Regions from separate parts of the Mesorhizobium sp. Root695 genome, predicted to be linked through region 2. Evidence: riboswitches for the same ligand, from Rfam matches in the RefSeq annotation. Region 2 holds a riboswitch; the other holds the start of a gene.

Region 1 (10,208 bases), on a different contig from region 2:
CTATCAAGGTGTGCCGGTCGTCCAGCGCGCCTCGCGCCGTGTCTTCGTGCCGGTGCTGTCGCCGCATGGCGCCACCCGACTTGGCCGTCGCAATGGGGCCGGAGACACCAAGCCATCGGTTGCGCGGGTGACGGCTTCGTGATCACGGCAACAGTGCCTGGCGTCGTCTCCCTGCCTACCTGTCGCAAGTGGACACGACGGATGCCTTCAAGTCTCCCCAACCGGTTTCGGCACTGAACGCAAGGACCTCGGCCATGGCTGATCAACCGGACAATGCCGCCGCCGCTCAGCCGGTTGCCGTGGCGGTCGAAGCCAGTGCCCTGAGCGATCAGGTGGCGACGATCAGGCGGGCGCTGGCGGGATCGCCGGTTCGCAAGTGGTTGCTCTGGACATCCGTCGGTATCATGGCCGTGATCATCGCAACGTCGATCGGCCAGGTTCTGCTCAATCGCTGGAATCAGCCTTTCTACGATGCGCTCGCGCGCCGCGACATGACGGCCTTCGTGCACCAGCTCCTCGTCTTCGCCATGATCGCCGGCGGGCTGCTGGTGCTCAATATCGGCCAGACCTGGCTCAACCAGATGATCAGGCTCAAGCTGCGCGAGGCGCTGACGCTGGACCTGATCGACCAGTGGATGCGGCCGGCGCGCGCCTTCCGGCTGGCCAATGCCGGCGCCATCGGCGTCAATCCAGACCAGCGCATGCAGCAGGACGCCGCGCATCTTTCCGACCTGTCGACTGATCTCGGCGTCGGCCTGCTGCAGTCGTGCATACTGCTCGTGTCCTTCGTCGGCGTGCTGTGGCAGCTGTCCTCGGGCTTCGTGTTCCACATCGGCGGAACGTCGCTCGCCATACCGGGCTACATGGTCTGGGCCGCCATCCTCTATGCCGGCATCGCCTCCTGGCTGAGCTGGCTGGTCGGGCGCCCGCTCATCCGCCTGAACAGCGACCGCTACACACGCGAAGCCGAGCTGCGCTCCTCGATGGTGCGCGTCAACGAGAACGTCGATGCCATTGCGCTGTATCATGGCGAGGCCGACGCCAGGCGGCGGCTTGAACTCGACCTCGGCACGGTGCTGGGCGCCATGCGGCGCATCTACACCGCCCAGATCAACCTCTCCTGGGTGACCGACACCTATGGCTGGATCACCGTCGTGGCACCCATCCTGGTCGCCTCGCCGGTCTATTTCGCAGGGGATATCAGCTTTGGCGGGCTGATGATGGCGGTCGGTGCATTCAACCAGGTCCACTCGTCCCTGCGCTGGTTCATCAACAACATCGGCAGCATCGCCGATTGGCGCGCCACGCTAATGCGCGTCGCCGATTTCCGCATTGCGCTCGACGAAACCGATGTGTTGCACGACACGGAAAGGCGCATCGCCTTCGGCGAAAACGCCAACGGCAGCCTGACTTTCGAGACGCTCGAAGTGGCTTCGCCGGGGGGCTGCACCAAGCTCGCCGACCAGCATGTCGAAATCCGTCCCGGCGAGCGCGTCATGATCACCGGCGACAGGGGCGCCGGCAAGACGCTGTTCTTCCGCGCCATTGCCGGCCTGTGGCCATGGGGAAGCGGACGGATCGGCCTGCCGGCGGGCGAAACCCCCATTTTCGTGCCGCGCGTCCCCTATTTTCCGGTCGGCACGTTGCGCGAGGTCCTCGACCACCCGAACGGAGTTGCGCCGGCGAGCGATGCCGACATTTCGGAGGTGCTTGCCGAGGTCGGTCTTGAGCGACTGTCTTCGTCGCTCGACCGCGCCGGGCGCTGGGACCACGAACTGGGCGATGACGAACAGCGCTCGCTGGCCTTCGCCAGGCTCGCCTTGCGGCAGCCGAAATGGGTGATCATCGACGAAGCGCTGGATGCGTTCGACGGGCCGTCGCTAAGACGCGTGCTGTCGATGCTCGAAAAGCGTTTACCGGGGACCGCGATCCTCAACATTGGGCGCGGCCTGCACAACAATCAATTCTTTCCGCGCGCGTTGACGATCGTCAAGGATTCCGGTGCACCGGCGCTGAAGCCCGCCCGCGTCAGGGCCGGCGCGATCGAACCGCCGCCAGTCGCCGCTCGCCGCAAGACATAGGCCGATATCGGCTTGCTGATGCCAAGCTTTATTTTGCCGTGATCGCGAGGCAAGCTGTTCGGGAGAAACAACCTTGGCGACGGACATGCTTGATGCTCTGCGCCTGCTTGCCTGTCTTGCCTGCGCCCAGGCCGCGCCCGCCGCCTCGCCGACGGATGCGCTGGCCGTCGACGTCGAACTGGTGCTGGCGGTCGACATCTCGCTGTCGATGGACGAGAAGGAGTTCGCCCTGCAGCGCGCCGGTTATGTCGAAGCGCTGAGGCATCCCGACTTCATCCGGGCTGTCCGCGCCGGCGCCACGGGCCGCATCGCGCTCACCTATTTCGAATGGGCCGGCACGGTGCGCGACGACGCGGTCATCGGCTGGCAGATCATCGACAGCGCCGAGAGCGCCAACAGCTTTGCCGACAAGGTCGCGGCCCGCCCGTTCCGGAGCTTCCGCGGCACCTCGATTTCCGGTGCGCTGGCTTTCGGCGCCGAGCTTTTCGATCGCACTTCTTTCGATGGCGAACGCAGTGTCATCGATATTTCCGGCGACGGCCCGAACAATATCGGGCCGCCGGTCACCGCCACGCGTGATGCGGCGACCGCAAAAGGCATCGTCATCAACGGGTTGCCGATCCTGATCAGCCCTTCGCCAACCTTCAGCCATCTCGACCAGTATTATGCGCAATGCGTGACCGGAGGGCCCGGTTCCTTCGTGTTGCCGATCTATGCGGCCACTGAATTCTCGACAGCCATCCGGCGCAAGCTGATCCTCGAAGTGAGCGGCATTCAGGACAGGGTCATTTCCGTCGACGCCGCCGCGCCGATCGATTGTCTGCAAGGCGAGCGGGACAGGCGGTTCCTGTCCGATCCGTATTTTCCGGAACTCGACCGGTGAGTCTTGCCGAATTTAGGCCGGCCGGGCGCCAAACTTGTCGCGAAACTCATTGTAGAGATCGCGGCGCCAGCGTCGGCCATGGACATAACCGTGCATCAGCTCAGGTAGTGAGTAGCCGAGCGCTTTCGACGAGCGATTGGCCATGTAGCCCTTGAATGCCTCTGGCATCCGGCCTCTGAGAATATCGGCAATGATCTGCCGCGAGATCATGTAGGGCGGAATATGCGGGTAGGCGTGGGCAATGTGCGGGTGTTTGCCCATCAGGTTCGCATAGGCTTCGACATAACCGTCACGGCGGCCCGAAATCGAGTTCTCCGAATTGTATTTCGTCCAGTCGATATCCTCGGACAATTGAGCGCCATGGCGGCGGGCAAGCCGCAGCAGCAATTCCCGGTCCTGCATCCGGGTGATGTCGCTGTCATAGCCGCCAATGCCAAGCAAGGCCTCGCGGCGAGCCGTTATCGCGGAGCCGGCAATGAAGATCGTCTGCGCGACCAGTGTCCGCTCCAGCATTGTTGGGCTGACGAATGCATCGTGGTTGATGCAGTTGGTGGCGCGGTTGCCCTTCAGGGAGACAAAAGAGCTGATCAGCACCTGAAGTGCGGGATTGTCATCGAACCAGGCCAGGGTCTGTTCAAGCCGGTGCGGCAGGTAGACGTCGTCCGAATCGAGAAATGTCACGACGGGCGCCCGCGCCCGCTCGATGCCGGCATTCCTGGCGGCGTTGGCGCCTCGCCATTTCGCCCCGACATAGATCAGCCGCGGGTCTTGAATGCGGGCGAGCGCCGCCTCGGTTCCATCGGTCGAGCCGTCATCGACAACAATATGCTCGAGCCTCGGCATGCCCTGGGACAGCACGCTTTCCACGGCGCGCAATACCGTTTCGCGCCGATTGTGAGTCGGCGTTATGACCGTGATGAGAGGTGTTGGATCGATCCCGGCCATGTCGTGTCAGCCGTTTCCTGCGCGGGGTTGCGTGTCTATCCAGGACTTTTCGATTTTCAGAACGGTCGAATGGATCCGACTTTCCTTTCCGGTCATCATCTTCGACGCGACGCTACAAAAAAACAGTTTCCTGTGTCACGCACTGTGCCAGCACTCAACTCACGCGAGATAACGAATTCCCGATGTTAGCGTTCCAATTGCAACAGCATTGCCAGACTGGGCGTTTGCGAATCACCAGCGGAAATCGGCCGGCTGCCATACGATAGCATGTATACCATTACTTCAGACGTAATCGCTTCGCGCTCGACGTTTGGTCAGATTGCCCTTGCGAGGCCCGCAACGCGGCTTCGATTGAAAGGGGAATTCAGTCATGACCGCTTACGCCGTCGCCCATATGCGCCAAGCCACAATGGGTCCGCAGATCATCGAATATCTGCACAAGATCGATGCCACGCTGGAACCTTTCGGCGGCCGTTTTCTGGTTCATGGCGGCGATGTGGAGGTGATCGAGAACAACTGGCCTGGCCATCTGATCATCATCGAATTCCCCGACAGGCAGCACGTGCATGGCTGGTACAATTCATCAGCCTACCAGGCGATACTGGCGCTGCGCACGGACAATTCGGAGGCCGATGTGGTGTTCGCCGACGGCGTCGAACATCAGCACAAGGCCACGGATGTCCTGAAATAGCGAGCGGCTACTACCGCTTCAGCAAGAACACCGCCTGCTGGCCGAAGAAGTTCCAGAACCACCACGGCATCGACAGGCCGATCTTCTGGCCATTGGCGTCGAGCGCCGTCGCCTTCTCCACGGTCGCGCCGAGTTCGTCGCACAAATTGACGAAGTCGCGGATGGTGCAGAAGTGGATGTTGGGCGTGTCGTACCAGGAATAGGGCAGGTCCTTGGTCACCGGCATGCGCCCCTGGATGAACAGCGACAGGCGCACCCTCCAATGACCGAAATTGGGGAAGGACACGATGGCGCGGTTGCCGATCCTGAGCAATTCGTCGAGCACCAGCTTCGGGTTGCGTGTGGCCTGCAGCGTCTGCGACAGGACAACGAAGTCAAAACCCTTGTCGGGATAGAATTCGAGGTCCTTGTCGGCATCGCCCTGTATGACCGACAGGCCGCGCGCCACACATTCGTTGACGCCGCGCTGCGACAGCTCAAGCCCACGGCCGTCGACCTGCTTGGTGTCCTGAAGCAGCTCGAGCAGCGAGCCGTCGCCCGAACCGACATCAAGGACGCGCGACTGTGGCGGGATGAGGTTGGCGACGACCTCGAGGTCGACGCGCTGGTCGCGGTTGACACTCATGATGTGAGTCCTCTCGCCCGGGCCGCCGAGCCGATGAAGCCGTTGATGGCCGCAAACAGTTCCGGCTCGTCGAGCAGGAAGGCATCGTGGCCGCGGTCGGTCTCGATCTCGACGAAGGATACCGATGCGCCGGCCGCGTTGAGCGCATGCACGATCGAGCGGCTCTCCTCGGTGGGGAACAGCCAGTCCGAGGTGAAGGACACCAGGCAGAAGCGGGTTTTGGTGCCGGCGAAGGCGTCGGCCAGCCGGCCGCCATGGTCGGCGGCGAGGTCGAAATAGTCCATCGACCGCGTCATGTAGAGGTAGGAATTGGCGTCGAAGCGGTCGACGAAGGTCATGCCCTGGTGGCGCAGATAGCTTTCGATCTGGAAGTCGGCATCGAAGCCGAAGGTCAGCGCTTCGCGATCCTGCAGATTGCGGCCGAATTTCCGGTGCAGGGCGGCTTCCGACAGATAGGTGATGTGGGCGGCCATGCGCGCCACCGCCAGGCCCTTTTCCGGGCGTTTGCCGTGCTCGAAATATTTGCCGCCATGCCAGTCCGGATCGGCCATGACGGCTTGCCGGCCGACCTCGTGGAAGGCGATGTTCTGCGAGGAATGGCGCGCGCCGGTGGCGATCGGCAGCGCCGAGAAGACGCGCTCCGGATAGCTCGACGCCCATTCCAGCACCTGCATGCCGCCCATCGAGCCGCCGAGCACGCAAAACAGTTTCTCGATGCCGAAATGGTCGATCAGCATCTGCTGCGCGCGCACCATGTCACGGATGGTGATGATCGGCAGGTCGAGCCCATAGGGCTTGCCGGTGGCGGGATTGGTCGAGGCAGGTCCGGTGGACCCCAGACAACCGCCGATGACGTTGGAGCAGATGACGAAGAAGCGGTTGGTGTCGATGATCTTGCCGGGGCCGATCAGCACCTCCCACCAGCCCGGCTTGCCGGTCACCGGATTGGTGCTGGCGACGTGCTGGTCGCCGGTCAGTGCGTGGCAGACGAGGATGGCGTTGGAGCGAGCATCGTTCAGCGTGCCGTAGGTCTGGTAGGCGATCTGGAACGGCGACAGCAGCGTGCCGGCGTCCAGCTTGAGCGGCTTGTCGGACCCAAAACGCAAAACCGGGCTCGACGGCTGGTCGGCCTCGTTGTTGGTTTTGCGGGCGCGCAGAACGGCCATGACATCCATCTCACACTTTGAATCCACGCACCGTGCTTTTCGAAAATCGATGCCGATGTGGGTGTCCGGCCGGCGCGGACAACAAAAAACCGGCATTGCAGTCGCAAAGCCGGTTACAGGATGCAAACGGCCCTTTAGCAAGTTGTTTAACGTGGCTGCAAGCCGACCGGCCAAATCACCACGGGTGTTTGTACCCTTTCTAGGGCTGTGGCGCGCCGGCGTCAACGGCCCGCCTTGGTCCGGAGGCTGTCACCTCTCGACATTGCGGGCCACGGCTTGTATTTCCGCTGCGGCTTCCCTCAGGAAGCGCTCTCGACGGATTTTTGCGACATGAACCAGATACCGGACAAGGCACGTCCAACCCCACGCGCGGGCATCATGGACATCGACGCCTATGTGCCGGGCAAGAGCACGGCACCCGCCGGCGTCGCCAAGGTCTACAAGTTGTCCTCGAACGAGAATCCGCTAGGTCCGTCGCCGAAGGCGATCGAAGCCGCGCGCGAGATTGCCGGCAAGCTCGACATCTATCCCGACGGCACCGCCAGGCGGCTACGCGAAGCGATCGCCGAGGTGCATGGCCTCAACCCAGCCAACATTATCTGTTCCAACGGTTCCGACGAGATCCTCGGCCTGCTGGCGCAGACCTATCTGGCGCCCGGCGACGAGGCCGTCATCACCGAACACGCCTTCATGGTCTACAAGATCTACATCCAGTCGGCTGGCGCCGTTCCGGTGACGATCAAGGAAAAAGACGAGCGCGCTGATATCGACGCCATCCTGGCCGCCGTCACGCCGCGCACCAAGATCGTGTTCCTCGCCAATCCCAACAACCCGACCGGCACCTATGTGCCGTTCCAGGAGGTGCGGCGCCTCCATGCCGCACTGCCGAAGAACGTGCTTCTGGTACTCGACGCGGCCTATGCCGAATATGTTCGGCGCAACGACTACGAAGCCGGCATCGAGCTGGTCGGCAGCGCCGAGAACGTGGTGATGACCCGAACCTTCTCCAAGATAGGCCTTGGTGGAGCGCGGATCGGCTGGATGTACGCGCCGATGCACATCGTCGACGCCATCAACCGCGTGCGTGGCCCCTTCAACGTCAATGCGACGGCGATCGAAGCCGGCATCGCCGCGATCCGCGACCGCGCCCATGTCGAGCGCAGCGTGGCGCACAACGAAACCTGGCTGGCCTGGCTGAGCGAACAGATGGCCGGGCTCGGGTTGCGGGTGACGCCCAGCGTGGGCAATTTCATCCTCATTCATTTTCCCGAGGATGAGAAACATTCCGCAGCGGCGGCGGACGACTATCTGACGGCGCGCGGCTATATATTGCGGCGCGTTTCCGGCTATGGCTTTCCCAACGCGCTGCGCATGACCGTCGGCACCGAAGAGGCCAATCGCGGCGTTGTCGCCGCTCTCACGATATTCCTGAAAAGCTAGAACACCATGACATCACCGATGTTTGAGAAGATCGCGCTGGTCGGCATCGGCCTGATCGGCTCGTCGCTGGCCCGCGTCATCCGCCGCGAGGGTCTGGCCCGTCACGTAGTCATCTCGACCCGTAGTGCGGCGACGCTGGCGCGGGCAGAGGAGCTTGGGCTCGGCTCCTCCTACACCACGGATGCAAGAGAGGCGGTCCGCGATGCCGATCTGGTCATCGTCTCGGTGCCGGTCGGCTCATCCGGCGCGGTGGCCGAGGAAATCGCGCCGGCGCTGAAGAAGGGTGCGATCCTTACCGATGTCGGCTCGACCAAGGCATCGGTCATCGCGCAGATGCAGCCTTATGTGCCAGCCGGCGTCCATTTCATTCCCGGCCACCCACTGGCGGGCACGGAAAAATCCGGCCCCGATGCCGGTTTCGCCGACCTGTTCGACAATCGCTGGTGCATCTTCACACCGCTGCCCGACACCGACCCGGATGCGCTGGAAAGGCTGTCGGAATTCTGGCGCCGCTGCGGCGCCAACATCGACACGATGGATCCCCAGCATCACGACATGACGCTGGCCATCGTCTCGCACCTGCCGCACATCATCGCCTACAACATCGTCGGCACCGCCGATGACCTGCAGTCGGTGACCAAGTCCGAAGTAATCAAATATTCCGCTTCCGGCTTTCGCGACTTCACCCGCCTTGCCGCTTCCGACCCGACCATGTGGCGCGATGTGTGCCTGCACAACAAGGACGCCATCCTCGAAATGCTGGCGCGGTTCTCGGAAGATCTGGCGTCGCTGCAGCGCGCGATCCGCTGGGGCGATGGCGAAAAACTCTTCGACCTGTTCACCCGCACCCGCGCCGTGCGCCGCTCGATCATCGAGGCCGGCCAGGACATCGACGTGCCCGATTTTGGCCGGCAGGCGGTAGAGCACCCGGCCAAGAGCTGAACTGTTTCAGGCAGGCCAGGTCGCGGCAACCATGGCCAGAGTCTCGGCGCGGTTCGGCGCGCCCAGCCTGCCGCCGAAGCGCAGGCATTTGAGCGCGGCGGCCGCACTGGCAAAGCGCAAAGCCTGCTCGACCGGCATGGCTTCCGCCAGCCCGACGGCGAAGGCGCCATGAAAGACATCGCCGGCGGCGAGCGTATCCACCGCCTTGATCCTCGGCGCCGCGACATGGCGCACACAGCCTGCGGAACTGTCGTGCCACCAACTCCCCGCCGCGCCGCCGGTCACCGCGACAAAGGCGTCAGTGCGGCTGGCGAGATCGGCGCAAGCCGTTTCCGGATCGAGCGCCTGGCCGCAGACAATGCGCGCCGCCGGCTCCGAAGCGACGATGTGCGTGGCGAGCGGCAACAGCTGTTCCAGGACCTCCAGCGGCGCGGTGTCGGCATCGAGGATCGCCGGACGGCCACCGGTCCGCGCCGCCTTCAGGGCAAGTGCCGCCGCACCCGGCCAGCGGACATCGACCAGTACGGCGTCGAATGCCATGAGGTTAGCGACCGGCAAGGCTTCGGGATCGGCCTGGGCAAGCCTGTCATAGAACGGCACGATGATGCGCTCGCCATGCGCGTCGACCAGGATCGAGGCCAGCGCCGAGCTCGCGCCTCTGACGCGGCGCACAAAGGTGCAATCGACGCCTTCGGCCTCGATGCCGGCGATGAGCTGGTCGGCGACGGTATCGTCGCCGGCACTCGCCCACAGCGATACATCGGCGCCCAGGCGGTGGGCTGCGCAGGCAGCGCTCGTGGCCATGCCCGAGGCGATCTGGACTCCATCGGAGGCGATGAACTTGCCCTGATGCACGGGCAATGTCTCGACACGCAGGATGGTGTCCAGCGTCAGTGCGCCAACGCTCAGCAGCTTCACGGGTCTTGCCATGGCAGCGCTATTCCACCGGCTTGATCTTGCCCAGCGGAATGAAGCCGAGCGAGGCCTTGCCCTTGACCACCTTCAGCGGCATCGACGGTTCGTTGCCGAGCACCGCCAGGGCGGCAAAGCCCTGCTCGATCTGGCTTTTCTGCTCCGTTATGGCGGCGCCCAGGATGGCCGCCACCGCCTTCGGGTCCTTCAGCCTGATCATCAGATTGGCGTTGATCAGGCCCTCGGCATCGACCGAGAGCGGTCCCGAAACAGTGATGCGCGCCGTCCCCGACGACAGGTCGAGGCTGCGGATTTCGATCGCCTGGCCGCGCAGGCTCTTCACCTGCGTGCCGATCAGCGCGACGCCGTTCTTTAGCGTGACGTCGCCGCTGACGTCGAGCGCCGGCAGCACGCGCCCGCCGATCGCATTGGGATCGATCTCCAGATCGCCAAAACTGCCGATATAGTCAATGTCCTTGCCATTCGGCTGCAACTGACCTGATGCCTTGCCGGCGCTGAACAG
Region 2 (10,208 bases):
TCATCGCCAGGCGCCAGCCGATGGCGACGGACTTGCGCGAGATCGTCGGCGCGATCCGTATTTCCGCCGACCTCGAACGGGTCGGCGATCTCGGCAAGAACGTTGCCAAGCGAGTGGTCGCCGTCACCGACGGACGCCAGCCGACGAGCCTGTTCCGCGGCCTCGAGGCCCTGGCCAACCTGGCGCTGACCCAGCTCAAGGAAGTGCTCGACGTCTACGCGTCTCGCTCGGTGGAGAAAATCGGCTTCGTGCGCGACCGCGACGACCAGATCGACGCCATGTACACATCGCTGTTTCGCGAATTGCTGACCTACATGATGGAAGATCCGCGCAACATCACGCCGTGCACGCATCTGCTGTTCTGCGCCAAGAACATCGAGCGCATCGGCGACCACGCCACCAACATCGCCGAGACCATCTACTACATCGTCACCGGCGAGCAGTTGCCGGCCGAGCGACCCAAGGGCGACAAGACCGACAAGATCGGTCTTTCCGAGACGCTGCCGGTGAAGTGAACAGCCGCCTCTCGAACCGTCACCCGAATTACGCTAAGCTTTCCGAGCTTTACCTCTATCCTCGTCCGTGGATTTTGCTTCGGGAGGTTGTGATGGAAAATGTTCGGAACCTGACCCCGGCGTCTGCGCCGACATCCGGCATTATCGCTTGCGGCGTCTACACGGCCGGGCGCCGCATCGCCGACATCCCCATCGAGGAAGCCGGCGAATGGGCAAAAAAATCCGGACATGTCGTCTGGATTGGCCTGCTCGAGCCCGACCGCAACCTGTTGCTGCGCGTTCAGGCGCAGTTTCACCTGCATGAACTGGCGATCGAGGATGCCGAGCACCCGCACCAGCGGCCGAAGATCGAGCAATATGGCGATGCCCTGTTCATCGTCGCCCGCACCGCGCAGCTGATCGACGGCCGGGTCACCTTTGGCGAGACCCATTTGTTTGTCGGCAGCGGCTACATCGTCAGCGTCAGGCATGGCCCGTCCACCTCCTATGCCGCCGTTCGCCAGCACTGGGAAAGCTGCCCGCATTCGCTGGCCAAAGGCGAGGATTTCGTCCTCTACGCCATTCTCGATTTCATCGTCGACAATTATATGCCGGTGCTCGAGCAGATCGACGACGAAGTCGAGGTGATCGAGGACAGGGTTCTGCTGAAGCCGATGACCGGTCCCGACATCGAGCGGCTCTATATGCTGCGCCGCGATCTCTTGCGCCTGCGCAACGCAGCGCTGCCGCTGGTCGAAGTCTGCCGACGGCTGACCAGCGCCGACCTGCCGCAGATCCATACGGCCATGCACCCGCTGTTTCGCGACGTCACCGATCACATCCGCACCGTGCAGGAGAAGATCGACAGCCTGCGCGAGGTGCTGGCATTCGCTTTCGAAGCCAGCCTTCTGGTCGGCCAGAGTCAGGAAACGGCGATCTCCAAGAAGCTTGCCTCATGGGCCGCCATCCTGGCGGTGCCGACGGCATTCGCCGGCATCTACGGCATGAACTTCAGCGACATGCCGGAACTGAAGATGGAATACGGCTACCCGATGGTGCTGGCCACGATCGCGCTGATCTGCGCGTTTCTGTATTGGCGCTTTCGCAAGAATGGGTGGCTGTGAAAGAGAGCGAATAGCAAATAGGGAGGTAGCGAATAGCGAACACAAAAACGGCTTGCTTCCTCACAGACGCCAAGCCGTTTCGATTCGCTATTCGCTCAGCGACTCCGCCGCCGCTCCGATGCCGGCTGGAACGCCACGCGAGCGTGGTATTTGCAGTAGGGACCGGTTTCGGCGGCATCGTTGCCGCAGAAATGGAAGTCCTCGGACAGCGGATCGCCGTTCGGCCATTTGCAGGTCCGCTCGGTCAGCTCGACGAGTTGCAGGTGCCGCGAGATCGGCAACACGACATTCTCGACCGGGCGGATGTAGTGGCGTGCCACCGGTTCGGCGTCGAACTGCGTCTGCAAGGCTGTCGCGCCGATCGATGTCGTGACATGGCGCGTGGCCGTTGCGGCGCGCGATACCGATTTCTGAACGGTCGATCCTTGCGCCGCCTTCTTCTGGCGTGCCGGCGTGGCGGTCGAGCGTCCGCGGCCCGACAGTTTCAGCCGGTGCACCTTGCCGATGACCGCATTGCGGCTGACCCCTCCAAGCTGTGCAGCAATCTGGCTTGCGCTCAGACCCTCCGACCAAAGTTTCCTGAGAAGTTCTACCCGCTCGTCAGTCCAGTTCATGAGACCGCGCTCCTCTAAGCGTGCGGCAATCGGAATCCCTTCCCGACCCGGCAATATTTGCCGGGGCAGACACCACATATATCTGGTGATTAGGTCCGCCGCACGAAATCTAGTTATTTCTCGACTACAACTACTCTATGCGCTGACTCGGTGACAAGAGTCCCAAGTGCAACACGAATCGGTTTTTTCGGTTTTCCCCAACTTGCCCGGTCGCTTATGAGCCGGCGTCCTGTCAGGGGGCTTGCCGCGCGCCACTACGCGACGTTTTCGTTGACTTCATGGCCGAAAAACACGATAAGCCGCAAAGGCCGCCGCTTTGGCGGCTTTTTTGATTTTCCGGTACCGGAGACGCATATAATGAGCGGTTCGGCGCTTTACGAGACCTTTGCTCGCGCACCCCTGGCCTTCGACCGCGGGGAAGGCACCTGGCTGATTACCGACAAGGGCGAGCGATATCTCGATTTTGCCGGCGGCATCGCCGTAAACTCGCTCGGCCACAGCCATCCGCATTTGGTCACCGCACTCACCGAGCAGGCCGCCAAGCTCTGGCATGTTTCCAATCTCTATGAGATTCCGGGGCAGAGCCGGCTCGGCGAGCGGCTGGTCGACGCCACCTTCGCCGACAAGGTGTTCTTCACCAATTCGGGCGCCGAGGCGCTGGAATGCGCAATCAAGACGGCGCGCCGCTACCAGTTCGTCAACGGACACCCCGAGCGCTTCCGCGTCATCACCTTCGAAGGCGCCTTCCATGGCCGCACGCTGGCAACCATCGCGGCCGGCGGCCAGTACAAATATCTTGAAGGCTTCGGCCCCAAGGTCGAAGGTTTCGATCAGGTCGGTTTCGACGACATCGACGCCGCCGAAAAGGCGATTACGCCGGAGACGGCCGCCATCCTGATCGAGCCGGTGCAGGGCGAGGGCGGTATCCGTCCGGTGCCGACGCAATCGCTGAAGCGGCTCAGGCAATTGTGCGAGCAGCACGGCCTGCTGTTGATCTTCGACGAGGTCCAGTGCGGCATCGGCCGCACCGGCAAGCTGTTCGCGCATGAATGGTCAGGGGTTACGCCAGACATCATGGCGATCGCCAAGGGCATTGGTGGCGGCTTCCCGATGGGCGCCTGCCTTGCCACGGATGAAGCGGCCGTTGGCATGACCGCGGGCGTGCATGGCACCACATTCGGCGGTAACCCGCTGGCCATGGCTGTCGGCAACGCCGTGCTCGATGTCGTGCTGGAAGACGGCTTCCTCGAAGATGTCCAACGCAAGGCGCTGCTGCTGAAGCAGGGGCTTGCGTCGGTTGCCGACGAGTTTCCCGAGGTCATCGAGGACATCAGGGGCGCGGGGCTCATGCTCGGCCTCAAATGCGCCATGCCCAACACCAAGGTGAACATGGCGCTGCGTGACCAGCACCTGCTGGCGGTGCCGGCTGGCGACAACGTCATTCGCCTGCTGCCGCCGCTCACCGTCACCGATGCCGAGATCCACGAAGCGCTCAAGCGCATACGCGCCGGCGCCAAGGGCCTGGCGGAGGCGATCGCCTCCGCCGCCGCGAAGTAATCCCGGAACCATTGCTGATGTCAGTTCGCCATTTCACCGATCTTTCCGCCGTTTCCGAAGGCGACCTGCGCTTCATGCTGGACGACGCGGTGGTGCGAAAGGCCCGTCTTAAGGCCGGCGAGCGGACCAAGCCGCTCGAAGGTAAGGTGCTGGCAATGATCTTCGACAAGCCGTCGACGCGCACGCGCGTGTCTTTCGACGTCGGCATGCGCCAGCTTGGCGGCGAGACCATCATGCTGACCGGCACCGAGATGCAACTCGGTCGTTCCGAGACCATCGCTGACACCGCCAAGGTGCTTTCGCGCTATGTCGACGCAATCATGATCCGCACCACCTCGCATGAGCGGCTGTTGGAACTGACCGAGAACGCCACCGTGCCGGTGATCAACGGACTGACCGACGACACCCATCCCTGCCAGCTGATGGCCGATATCATGACCTTCGAGGAGCATCGCGGTCCGGTCGCCGGCAAGACCATCGCCTGGACCGGCGACGGCAACAATGTGCTGCATTCGCTGCTCGAGGCCTCGGCCCGGTTCCGCTTCAACCTCAACGTCGCCGTGCCCGAGGGCAGTGAGCCGGCGCAGAAGCGTATCGACTGGTCGCAGGCACATGGCGGCAAGCTGCACTTCACCCGCTCCCCCGAGGAAGCCGTCGACCAGGCCGACTGCATCGTCACGGATTGCTGGGTGTCGATGGGCCAGGAGCATCGCGCCCGCGGCCACAACGTGTTCTCGCCCTATCAGGTCAACGCCAAGTTGATGGCGAGAGCCAAGCCTGACGCGCTGTTCATGCACTGCCTGCCGGCGCACCGCGGCGAGGAGGTGACCGACGAGGTCATCGACGGACCGCATTCGGTGGTCTTCGACGAGGCCGAGAACCGGCTCCATGCCCAGAAGGCCGTGCTCGCCTGGTGTCTTGGCGCATGAAGTGTCTGGGAGCTTGATCTGCGGAGGTGTGATGCCTATTTGCGCCGCATCACGCAAATCAAGCGCGTTTCGAGGCATGCTCCCGAGAGGGCGGCTTGGCCGCGCTCTGGAGCTTTGTCATGTTGAAAACCTATCAAGTGACTGAACATCACCCCAAACTCGGCGAATTCGGCTACGCCGGCGACGATCACGTCGTGCCGTTCGAGGTCGGCCCGCTCGACGTGCGCGGCCGCACCGTCCAGCTCGGGCCGATGCTCGACGCCATCCTCAGCCGCCACGATTATCCCGAGCCGGTCGCCCGCCTGCTGGCGGAAGCCTGTGTGCTGACCGTGCTGCTCGGCACCTCGCTGAAGTTCGAAGGCAAATTCATCCTGCAGACTCGCACCGACGGGCCTGTTGACATGCTGGTCGCGGATTTTTCCACGCCCTCGGCATTGCGCGCCTATGCGCGTTTCGATGCCGACCGGCTGGAGGCGCTGGTCGCGGCAGGCGAAACATCGCAGCAGACCCTGCTCGGCAGCGGCGTGCTGGCGCTCACCATTGACCAAGGCGCTCATACGCAGCGCTATCAGGGTATCGTCCAGCTCGATGGCGAGACGCTGGAAGATGCGGCACGCACCTATTTCCGTCAGTCGGAGCAGATCCCGACCGATCTCAGGCTGTCGGTGGCCAAGCTGCTGACGCCCGGCCCCGGTGGCGCCCGCGAGCAGTGGCGCGCCGGCGGCATCCTGGCGCAGTTCCTGCCGCAGTCGCCCGAGCGCATGCGCGTGCCGGACCTGCCGGGTGGCGATGGCTATCCGCGCGAGGAGATCGACGATCCGGCCGACAATTCCTGGCAGGAGTTGCTGGCCCTGCTCGGCACCATCGAGCCGACCGAACTGATCGACCCGACGATCGGCGCCGAGCGGCTGCTCTACAGGCTGTTCCACGAGCACGGCGTTCGCGTCTTCGGCGGCGTTCCGGTCGCCGACCAGTGCTCGTGTTCCCGGGACAAGATCCGCGGCATCCTCGAGGGTTTTTCCGCGCAGGAGATCAAGGACAGCACCGAGGACGGCGGCATCCACGTCGCCTGCGAATTCTGCTCGAAGCAATATGACTTCGACCCAGCGGAATTTGCGGCTCAGTAGGAAAGTCTCCCTTCTCCCCGTTCACGGGGAGAAGGACGCTAATTCACCGTCCGCCGCGTTCCCGGCAGATCGAGTGAAAACGCCGGGATGGCGATGTCGAACGTCTCGCCCCGCTTGTTTCGCATCGTGTAGTGCCCGACCATGATGCCGGACGGCGTCGAGAGCGGGCAACCGGACGTGTATTGGTAGCTGTCGCCGGGATTGAGTTCGGGCTGGTCGCCGACGACGCCGGCGCCGCGAACCTCCTCGACCCGGCCGGTGCCGTCGGTGATGTGCCAATAGCGCGACAAAAGCTGAACGAAATCGTCCGACTGATTGTCGATCGTTATCTGATAGCCCCAGACATAGCGGTTCTCTGAGGGATTCGAGCGATCCTCCAGATAGAACGGCCTGACCTGCACTTCGATGTTGCGCGTGACGGCGCTGTACATAAGCGGCTCCAAAAACAATCCGGTAACTCTCGGCGCTCGTTGCAGGCTGGTCAACGGTGCGCGTCCCTTCATTGCCGATCGAACGGCAGGTGGCGGCAAAGAATGTCATTTAAGTGACACATGACAATGATGGTGTGCGCCGACCAGTGCCGCGCGACTCGGGCGCTCTGTCGAACTGTTGAAATCGGTCGTCCTGCCAGCCAGATTGTTCTGGCGGACCGGTTTTCTGGAGTGACCGGATCTCGATGGAACTCACTCTCATAGCCGCCGCGCTTTCGACTGCCCTTATCCTCTCAAATCTCGCCAGCATCGTGCTTGCCGCTTCACGTCTGAAACGGCGCCGCATTATCGCGCCGCCGGCCGGCAAGCCGCGGCCAGTGTCGATTGTCGTGCCGTCGCGTGGCGTCGAGCCGTTCACGCGCGAGACGCTGGAACGTGCCTTCTCGCTCGACTGGCCGCACTACGAGCTGATCTTCTGCGTTGCCCATGCCGACGACCCGGTGGTCAAACTGATAAACAGGGCAATTGCCCGGTTCCCGAAGGTGCCGGCCCGGCTTCTGGTCGGCGACGACCGCATCAGCGCCAATCCGAAACTCAACAATTGCGTCAAGGGCTGGGAGGCCGCGCGGCACGACTGGGTTGCCCTGGCCGATTCCAACGTGCTGATGCCGAGGGATTACGTCCAGCACCTGATGGCTGCATGGCGGCCGGATACCGGCCTTGTCTGCTCGACGCCGATAGGCTCGCGGCCGGCCGGTTTCTGGGCTGAAGTCGAATGCGCTTTCCTCAACACGCTGCAGGCGCGCTGGCAATATGCCGGCGAGGCACTCGGCCTTGGCTTTGCCCAGGGCAAGAGCATGCTCTGGAACAAGCCGATGCTCGACGCCAATGGCGGCATCCGCGCGCTGGCGGCCGAGATCGCCGAGGATGCCGCCGCGACCAAGCTGGTCAATGGCCTCGGCCTGCGAGTCAATCTCGTCGCCGCGCCCTTCGAGCAGCCGCTCGGCCGGCGCACGTTTGACGAGATCTGGTCGCGTCAGGCCCGCTGGGCGCGCCTGCGCCGCGTCACCTTCCCGCTGTTCTTCGCGCCCGAAATCCTGACCGGAGCTGTGGTGCCGCTGGCGCTTGCGCTGCTTGCGGCGGCAAGTGCCGGCGTCAGCCTCTGGGCAACCGCAATTGCCGTATTGGCCGCCTTCTATCTTCCCGAGTGCGCCCTGGCCTGGTCCAAGGGCTGGTACCTGTCGCCACGCATGGTTGCCGCGATCATCGCGCGCGACCTGATCCTGCCGGCAATGTGGGCGCGCGGCTGGCTCGGCGGCGCCGTCGACTGGCGCGGCAATGCGATGACCATCGGCACCAAGGCGGCCGAGCTGGAAGAGACGCCGTCCGGCGCCTGAAAGCCCTCTTATTTGGCCTTCAGAGCCTGCGCGATGTCCTCTAGCAGATCGTTGGTGTCCTCCAGGCCGACCGACAGTCTAAGCGTGCCCGCCCCAATGCCGAGTTCGGCGCGCGCCTCGTCACTCAGATTCTTGTGCGTCGTTGTCGCCGGGTGGGTGATCAGGCTCTTGGCGTCGCCGAGATTGTTGGAGATCAGCACAATGTCGAGCGCGTTCTGCAAGGCGAAGGCCGCCTGCTTGCCGCCCTTGACGTCGAGGCAGATCAGCGTCGAGCCGCCCGACATCTGCTTCTTGACGATATCGGCCTGCGGGTGGTCGGCCCGCCCGGGATAGATGACACGGGCGATTTCCGGCCGCTCGGCCAGGAAGTCAGCGATCCGGCCTGCGCTTTCTGTCTGCTGGCGCACCCGCAGCGGCAGCGTTTCCAGGCCCTTCAGCAGCGTCCAGGCGTTGAAGGGCGACAGGCTGGGACCGGTGTGGCGGAAATAGTCATGCAGGTTCTCATCGATCCACTTCTTGTCCGACAGGATGACGCCGCCGAGACAGCGACCCTGGCCATCGATATGCTTGGTCGCCGAATAGACGACGATGTGGGCGCCGAGTTGCAAGGGCTTCTGCTGCAGGGGCGTGGCGAAAACATTGTCGACGATCAGCCTGGCGCCTATCGAATTGGCAAGCGAAGCGACGGCGGCGATATCGACCACTTCCAGCGTTGGGTTGGTCGGGCTTTCCAGGAAGAACAGCTTGGTGTTCGGCTTGACCGCCTTTTCCCAGTTGGCGATGTCGGTGCCGTCGACCAGCGTCGCCTCGATGCCGTATCTCGGCGCAAGCGTCTCGACCACCCAGCGGCACGAGCCGAACAGCGCACGCGCCGCCACGATATGGTCGCCGCCCTTGGCGCTGCACAGAAGCGCAGCCGTCACCGCGGCCATGCCGGACGCGGTGGCGCGGGCGTCTTCCGCACCTTCGAGTGCGCACATGCGCTTCTCGAACATATCGACGGTCGGATTGGCGTAGCGCGAATAGATGAAGCCCGGCTCCTCACCCTTGAAACGGGCTTCGGCGGCCTGCGCCGTTTCGTAGACATAGCCCTGGGTGAGGTAAATCGCTTCAGACGTTTCGCCGAAACCGGAACGCAGCGTTCCGCTGTGCACGAGTGCTGTCTGAGGCTTCCAGTTGCGCTTATTGGTGCTCATCGCTCTTCTTCCAGACACAAAAAAACCGGCCGCGAAAGTCGCAACCGGTCCATACGGCCTTGCGGCCCGACGGTCCTTTAGCGACTTGTTTAACGTGGCTGCAAGCCGACCGGCCAAATCACCACGGGATAACGACCCTTTAGACCCGCGCCACGCTTGCGTCAATTGCCGGCTTCATTAAGAGGTTTGTACCAGCGGCTAAGGAGCGGAGCCTTGCGGCAGACAGGCATTCTTCCCGATCAGGACATCTCGGCGCTGTTCCAGTCCGGCGCGCTGAAGTCGACGCGCGCGCTCGATGCCGGCCAGATCCAGCCCGCCAGTCTTGATCTCAGGCTCGGCGACAAGGCCTGGCGGGTGCGTGCCTCCTTCCTGCCCGGCCCCAACCACAAGGTTTCGGAAAAACTCGATCGGCTGCAGTTGCACGAAATCGATCTTGCCGAGGGCGCGGTGCTGGAGACCGGCTGCGTCTACATCGTGCCCTTGCTTGAAAGCCTGGCATTGCCGGCAGACATTTCGGCCTCGGCCAATCCGAAGAGCTCGACCGGGCGGCTCGACATCTTCACCCGTGTCATGACCGATCGCGGCCACGAGTTCGACAAGATCGCCGCCGGCTATCATGGTCCGCTCTATCTGGAGGTCAGCCCGCGCACCTTCCCGATCGTCGTCCGCACCGGCTCGCGGCTGTCGCAGGTCCGTTTCCGCACCGGCAATGCGCTGCTCTCGGAAGCCGAGCTGTATGAATTGCATCGCGCCGAGATGCTGGTCGCCACCGAGCCGCCGAACATTTCCGGCGGCGGCATCGCGCTGTCGATCGACCTCAATGGCGATCAGAACGGCCTGGTCGGCTATCGCGGCAAGCATCACACCGGCCTCGTCGATGTCGACAAGCGCGCGGCACAGGAGGTCGTCGACTTCTGGGAGCCGATCCACAAGAGCGGCGCCGGCGAGCTGGTGCTCGATCCCGACGAATTCTACATCCTCGTCAGCCAGGAAGCGGTGCATGTGCCGCCGCTCTATGCCGCCGAGATGACGCCCTTTGATCCGCTGGTCGGCGAATTCCGCGTCCACTACGCCGGCTTCTTCGATCCGGGCTTCGGCCATTCGGCGTCCGGTGGCACCGGCAGCCGGGCGGTGCTCGAGGTGCGCAGCCACGAAGTGCCGTTCATCCTCGACCATGGCCAGATCGTCGGCAGGCTGGTTTACGAGCATATGCTGAAGCGGCCGCAGGCACTCTACGGCACCGATCTCGGCTCCAATTACCAGGCGCAGGGCCTGAAACTCTCCAAGCATTTTAGAGCGGCGCGCTAATCCTCGCCGCCGAGGCTGGTGTCAGCCGCGA

The links. Region 2 has a riboswitch for S-adenosylmethionine ahead of ASD99_RS06945 (O-succinylhomoserine sulfhydrylase). Riboswitches for the same ligand answer to the same signal wherever they lie in the genome.
Region 1: linked by a shared signal. The riboswitch ahead of metX (homoserine O-acetyltransferase MetX) and the one ahead of ASD99_RS06945 (O-succinylhomoserine sulfhydrylase) in region 2 are both predicted to bind S-adenosylmethionine.

The regions. Positions count from the first base shown of each region.
Region 1 is NZ_LMHO01000011.1:97,904-108,111, reverse strand. Features, by position in the region: gene ASD99_RS12810 (class I SAM-dependent methyltransferase) at 1-142, shown strand, start outside; gene ASD99_RS12805 (ABC transporter ATP-binding protein/permease) at 255-2,081, shown strand; gene ASD99_RS12800 (DUF1194 domain-containing protein) at 2,167-2,964, shown strand; gene ASD99_RS12795 (glycosyltransferase family 2 protein) at 2,977-3,909, opposite strand; gene ASD99_RS12790 (DUF1330 domain-containing protein) at 4,280-4,600, shown strand; gene metW (methionine biosynthesis protein MetW) at 4,611-5,225, opposite strand; gene metX (homoserine O-acetyltransferase MetX) at 5,222-6,391, opposite strand; SAM riboswitch at 6,506-6,583, opposite strand; gene hisC (histidinol-phosphate transaminase) at 6,722-7,831, shown strand; gene ASD99_RS12770 (prephenate/arogenate dehydrogenase family protein) at 7,838-8,773, shown strand; gene ASD99_RS12765 (sugar kinase) at 8,780-9,703, opposite strand; gene ASD99_RS12760 (DUF2125 domain-containing protein) at 9,711-10,208, opposite strand, start outside.
Region 2 is NZ_LMHO01000005.1:23,380-33,587, reverse strand. Features, by position in the region: gene phoU (phosphate signaling complex protein PhoU) at 1-515, shown strand, start outside; gene ASD99_RS06980 (magnesium and cobalt transport protein CorA) at 608-1,618, shown strand; gene ASD99_RS06975 (GcrA family cell cycle regulator) at 1,714-2,232, opposite strand; gene ASD99_RS06970 (aspartate aminotransferase family protein) at 2,590-3,789, shown strand; gene argF (ornithine carbamoyltransferase) at 3,807-4,718, shown strand; gene ASD99_RS06960 (Hsp33 family molecular chaperone) at 4,838-5,845, shown strand; gene apaG (Co2+/Mg2+ efflux protein ApaG) at 5,884-6,276, opposite strand; gene ASD99_RS06950 (ceramide glucosyltransferase) at 6,522-7,673, shown strand; gene ASD99_RS06945 (O-succinylhomoserine sulfhydrylase) at 7,682-8,869, opposite strand; SAM riboswitch at 8,927-9,004, opposite strand; gene ASD99_RS06940 (2'-deoxycytidine 5'-triphosphate deaminase) at 9,083-10,177, shown strand; gene ASD99_RS06935 (hypothetical protein) at 10,199-10,208, opposite strand, start outside.